Acidicapsa ligni: one gene and its partner. The protein of the gene in region 1 interacts with the protein of each later gene in a pairwise test. Links are inferred from orthologs where the notes say so. Each region holds a gene or a part of one and is shown on either strand. Other genes may lie near its edges.

Region 1 (2,982 bases):
GGCTCCTCGCCACCGCCGGAGACGTATACCCTGAAAGTAACGGCGACCAGCGGCAATATCCAACAATCCGCCACCATTACGCTCGACGTGCAGTAACGCAAACCTCAAGCTCGAGCCATCATATCGAGACCCTCTGTCGACGGTATTCGGAATAGACCAATCCAGATCCGCATATTCGTAGGCAGTTTGCAGAGCGATGTGGGCGCAGTCGCAGAGGCAAAGCAATATCCTCGAATCTGATATGCCGTTGATACGGAGTATCAGGCACAGCAGTTCCGTACGAATTCGGGCACGCACCTCTGGTCCGACACTTTCGATCCGAAGATGCACATCGAACTTCTTCAGCTCGCAATTCCAAAGCGCAGTGCTTTTTCGCTTAATTCCGAGGCGCCGCACAATTGTCATGAATGCAGACGTATAGAGGAGAATCTATTGAACGATGGTATCGGTCAATGCTTTCGTATCAGGCAACTGCACGGGTGACCGCACGTCCCCATTGGCTTTGGGAGAGTTGGACATTCGAGAAGCATCCGGATGCTTCTCCTGTCGTCGCCGACAACTGATCCTGCGCCTGTCCGAGTAGTCGCCAAATCGGATAAGTATCCGATTTCTCAATTCTGGTATTGAATGAGGACAAGTTGGCCCCAGGTTTTCGAATTATAAATTTGATATTTATTTGGTGGAGCTGAGCGGGATCGAACCGCTGGCCTCCTCGTTGCGAACGAGGCGCTCTCCCAGCTGAGCTACAGCCCCACATTGGGAAACAACTTTTCTATTCTATCAGCGAGAGGGAAATCCGCAAACAGGTGCAGTGGAAAGCCTTGCATGCACCTGGAAGCAAACTCCCCTTCCCGCCTTGAACCCTAGAGAGAACTCTACAGATGGTTCATGTTCTGCAGGAATTCTGCGTTGTTGCGCACCTTTTCAAGGCGGCTCACCAGCAGTTCCATCGCTTCCACAGGAGACAGCGGATTCAGCACCTTGCGCAGAACCCAGATACGCTGCAAATCCTCCTTGGGAATAAGCAGCTCTTCCTTACGGGTGCCCGAGCGCTGAATGTCGATTGCCGGAAACACTCGCTTATCAACCAGCTTGCGATCCAGAATCACTTCCATATTGCCCGTGCCCTTGAACTCTTCAAAGATGACCTCGTCCATACGCGAACCAGTATCGACAAGAGCCGTCGCAATGATCGTCAAAGACCCGCCTTCTTCAATATTGCGAGCCGCGCCAAAGAACCGCTTCGGCCGCTGCAGCGCATTTGAATCCACACCGCCCGAGAGTACCTTGCCCGAAGGCGGCACAATCGTGTTGTAAGCCCTGGCAAGACGCGTAATGGAGTCCAGAAGGATCACCACATCACGCTTGTGCTCCACCAGGCGCTTGGCCTTCTCAATCACCATTTCGGCGACCTGTACGTGGCGCGCCGCCGGCTCATCAAAGGTGGAGCTGATGACTTCGCCCTTCACCGACCGCTGCATATCCGTGACTTCTTCCGGACGCTCATCAATCAGCAGTACGATCAGCACAACCTCAGGATGGTTGGTCGTCACCGAGTTGGCAATCGACTGCAACAGCATCGTTTTGCCTGTACGAGGCGGAGCTACGATCAAACCGCGCTGCCCCTTGCCCACCGGCGTCAACAGATCCATCACGCGGCCACTCGTCTGCTCGCGAACAGTCTCCATCTTGATGCGTTCCTGTGGATAAAGCGGCGTCAGATTGTCGAAAAGAATCTTGTTGCGCGTCTCCTCAGGAGACTCGAAGTTGATCGCTTCAATCTTAACCAGTGCGAAGTACTTCTCGCCCTCATGTGGCGGACGAACATTGCCGCTGATCGTGTCGCCGGTCTTGAGGTCAAACTTGCGAATCTGGGACGGGGAGACATAAATATCATCCGGGCCGGGCAAATAGTTGTAATCCGGAGAACGGAGAAAACCATAACCGTCAGGCAGGATTTCGAGGACGCCCTCGGCAAAAATATGCCCCTCTTTTTCGCTCTGCGCCTGCAGAATCTTAAAGATAAGGTCTTGTTTGCGGAGACCGCTAGCGCCGGGAATGTCCAGTGTGCGCGCAATGCGGCTCAATTCGGTGATGTTTTTCTCTTTTAACTCAGCAATGGTCATGGATACCTGCGACTAGGAGGATAGGAGGGGGATGGATTGGAGGGAACTCCGGGGAAATAAAAGGCGGGGTTGTGGTTACGGCAGGCCTTGCAGGCCGCGCTTAAGCTGCGCGGCGCTGCTCTACTGGCTGAGCTTCCGGTTCCGTGATCGGCGCCGACATACCAGGATTGGCATTACGAAAGCGGTAAAGAACTTCGTTCGTCGTATCCTGCAGCCGGCTGTTCGGCTTGTGCAACTTACGGGTTGCCTTGCTCGCCAGTTGGCACAACTGGTAGCGGTTGGACACGTGAGTAAGTGCCCCAAAAATCAGTTCCGAGCGCATATGCATCGTTCTCCTTTGTGGTGATCACTGCCCGGCTTGACCGGTGCAGAGGACGCCCGTTGAGCGGCACGCCCTTTTTGTTTACAGACATTTGTTAGACGCAAAAAAAGGGGATAGAGTTCAAAAAGTTGCTGCTATTCTGATAACTCATTTTTGACACCCTTCTCATAATTCACTCCCACGATATTGCTACCGCAGAAACTGCAATGTTCAATCTGGATCAATTGAATCCAGCCTGCCAATCAAATCCGGCAATATCCAACAACTACCGGATAAACACACTATCGGTCGCACCGATACTCCCGGTGAACCGCAACATAAGATGACGCGGAATCAAAGCGACGCAGAGCGCATCCCCTACAGGTCTACGCGATGTCTGCCTTGTTGGTTAGCACTCATGAATCTATACCCACAGTGCTCCTAGGTCAACCCTTTTTTATAGCACATTTATGCGGCCTACCCTCTATTCCTGAAGATTTCCATAGAAAACAAGAAGCTTATCCTATGAAACTGCCATCTCCAGCCAGCCCTACT
Region 2 (2,973 bases), 190 kb from region 1 along the record:
CCAGTCCGGCAGCTGCAAAGAGTTCGTGATAGCGGGCAGCGGCCTGATGGCGCTTCTCGTTCCACTCTGAAATGTATTTGAGTTTTACCTGCAGGATTGCGCCTTGGAAGCCATCCATGCGCGCATTCCAGCCGACTTCGTCATGATGGTAGCGTTCGCGCATTCCATGCTGGCGCAGCATTTTGAGGCGTTCGGCCAACTCTGGATTGTTGGTTGTGACCATGCCCGCATCCCCGGCAGCACTCAGGTTCTTGGTGGGATAGAAGCTGAAGGCAGCCAAGTCGCCGAGGGCTCCGGCGCGTTCTCCGTCAGAGCGAGCGCCCCATGCCTGGGCTGCGTCTTCAATCAACGCGAGCTCGTAGGTTTTGCCCAGAGCGGCGAAGGCGGACCATGGCGCACACTGGCCGTAGAGGTGGACCGGCAGCAGGGCGCGGACGGGCACTGCCTGAGACTGTTGAAGTAGATTTTCTGCGCGATCTGGATCCAAATTGAAGGAAACCGGATCAATATCGGACAGCAAAGGAGTAGCGCCGGCGCGCAAGATAGAACTGACAGAGGCGAAGAAGCTGAAAGGTGTGGTGATGACGGCAGTGCCCGGTCCAATATTTGCTGCAGCTAAAGCCAACCAGAGGGCATCCGTTCCGGAAGAACAGCCGACAGCATGGCTGACTCCAAGATGCTCCGCTGCCGCAGCCTCGAAATTTGCTACGGGATTGCCGAGAATGAATTGTCTTGTTTCCAGCACGTGGCCCATTGCGGCGAGAAGTTCGTCGTGGATAGGAGTGTACTGGCGGGACAAATCGAGCATCGGGACCGCCTGGACTGGGATTACATGGCCTGGGGCCGCGGTTTTTGTGTCTGCCGATACTGCGGTTGCGGTGGAATCTGTCTGTTTGCTGTTCGAGGTCGCCACTCAGTTATGGTATCAACTTCCCATTGAAACTCGAAACGCGTCCAATGGAAGGGTGAGCGCATCTCATGCGATAGCAGGTTCCGGTTTGATGCGATGAAAGTCGGTCAAACGATAAGCAATGAAATCTCACATGGATGTGAATCTTTGTTGAAACAACGTGTTAGCCCCTATAGTGTGATTTGGTAGATTGCGGAAACCAAAAGCGATTTGAATTGCATGCGGTGACCGGTTTGCAGCAGCGGGGACGGCAACAGTCAGGAAGGGAACTCTGCACCAGCGTCAGCCTGAGCTTCAGGTTTGGATTTCAACACTGGGCGGCAACTCCTGTCGAACTGTCTCCAGAAAATATGAACAGACTTTGAAAACAAGAAAGCAGGAGATCGGCACATGGATAACAAGCCGGCACAAAACATTCAGGATACATTCCTGAACACCGTTCGGAAGGACAAGACACCGATCACGATTTATCTGGTGAGCGGCGTCAAGTTAACCGGTAAGATTCGTTCTTTCGACAAGTATTCGGTGTTGCTCGAGAACAACAGCCAGGAGCAGTTGATCTTCAAGCACGCCATTTCTACAGTTGTCAGCAACCGTAGTGTGCTGCATACGCCGGAACATCGGGCGCCAGGGCAAGGGCCTGGTGCGCCGTTGACTCCAGCCTCCAGCGTGGGTGCGCCCGCGACAGGTGGTGGTGCGTCGGCAGCCAATCCCCAGGCAAATCATTCGTAAAGATCGCAGTCACGATTTGAGGAACGACACATTTGGGAATGGCACGGATGCTTCAGGCTTTGCCGAGGGGCGTTCCGTGTCATACCGCGATGGTCGCGACTCTATTCCTTCCTCGTCCCGCCAGCGGCAGGAGCGGGCGGTGCTCGTAGGCGTGGATTTGTCCAGCCACAGCAAGGTCCGCCGCCCTGGAGCTGAGGGTGCGAAGGCGGCTTCGCGCCTGACCGCCGAATCCACTCACGAGTTCAGTAATGAGTTGGAGACCGGCTCCGATTCACTGGTACTTTCCGATCCAGCACTTTCCGATTCTGCTCTGGGCATCTCGACGGATCTTAACGTGGATGCTTCGCTGGCGGAGTTCTCTGAACTGGTAGAGAGTGCCGGGGCGATCGTGGTAGGACGCACGTTACAACGGCGCAGCAGGCCTGATCCGGCGACTCTGATCGGTGCGGGCAAAGTGGAAGAGATTGCCGGTATTGCTGCCGCGAACAACGCCGACCTGGTGTTGTTCGATCACAATCTTTCGCCGACACAGTTGCGCAATCTTGAAGACGCGTTGCCATGTGCGGTGCTGGACCGGACACAGTTGATCCTCGATATTTTTGCCCGGCATGCACGAACCCGCGAAGGGCAGTTGCAGGTCGAGCTGGCGCAGCTTGAGTACATGCTCCCACGGCTTGCCGGACGTGGAAAGTCGATGTCCCAGCTAGGCGGCGGCATTGGCACACGCGGACCGGGTGAAACCAAGCTGGAGACGGACCGCCGTGCGATTCAAAAGCGGCTGGTGCATCTGCGTGGTGAGCTGGATTCGGTTCGCAGGATTCGACGGCAACAGCGGCAGCGGCGGGAGTCAGCGCCGGTGCCGACGGTTGCCCTGGTGGGCTATACGAACGCGGGCAAGAGCACCTTGTTCAACCGGTTGACGGGCGCGGGCGTGCTGGCTTCTTCGCGAATGTTTGCGACTCTGGACCCCAAGCTGCGCGCGTTGGAGCTGCCGAGCCGGAGGAGGATTCTGCTTTCGGACACGGTAGGTTTTATTCGCAATCTGCCGCATACGCTGGTGACGAGCTTCCGCGCGACGCTGGAAGAGGTTGAGCGAGCCGAGGTTCTGCTGCATATTCGCGATGCGGCTTCGCCATACGGGGACGAGCAGAAATCCCAGGTGGAAAAGGTTTTGGGTGAGTTGGAAGTGCTGAACAAGCCACGTATCGAAGTGTTGAACAAGATCGATCTGCTCACTGCTGAAGAGCGCGCAGGGCTGGAGCACCGAGGAATCGTGACCGTCTCGGCATACACCGGCGATGGGCTGGAAGGATTGCTCAAAGCGATCGACG

What was found. The genes of interacting proteins can lie anywhere in the genome.
Region 2: the proteins of rho (region 1) and hfq interact in binary tests that used the Escherichia coli proteins (3 or more experiments, as listed by UniProt). The link is inferred for Acidicapsa ligni from one-to-one orthologs.

Annotation. Positions count from the first base shown.
Region 1 is NZ_JAGSYG010000002.1:253,307-256,288, reverse strand. What follows is about bases 2-2,981. They hold rho (transcription termination factor Rho), read right to left. Parts: upstream 2,127-2,981; coding sequence 876-2,126; downstream 2-875. Other genes in these bases: OHL19_RS07505 (DNA-directed RNA polymerase subunit omega), read right to left, coding at 2,227-2,448; OHL19_RS07520 (beta strand repeat-containing protein), read left to right, coding at 2-96. Also shown: more of OHL19_RS07520, read left to right, coding at 1-1. UniProt on the Escherichia coli protein: Facilitates transcription termination by a mechanism that involves Rho binding to the nascent RNA, activation of Rho's RNA-dependent ATPase activity, and release of the mRNA from the DNA template.
Region 2 is NZ_JAGSYG010000002.1:444,150-447,122, forward strand. What follows is about bases 1-2,971. They hold hfq (RNA chaperone Hfq), read left to right. Parts: upstream 1-1,300; coding sequence 1,301-1,642; downstream 1,643-2,971. Other genes in these bases: OHL19_RS08195 (DegT/DnrJ/EryC1/StrS family aminotransferase), read right to left, coding at 1-808; hflX (GTPase HflX), read left to right, coding at 1,719-2,971. Outside these bases: more of hflX, read left to right, coding at 2,972-2,973. UniProt on the Escherichia coli protein: RNA chaperone that binds small regulatory RNA (sRNAs) and mRNAs to facilitate mRNA translational regulation in response to envelope stress, environmental stress and changes in metabolite concentrations.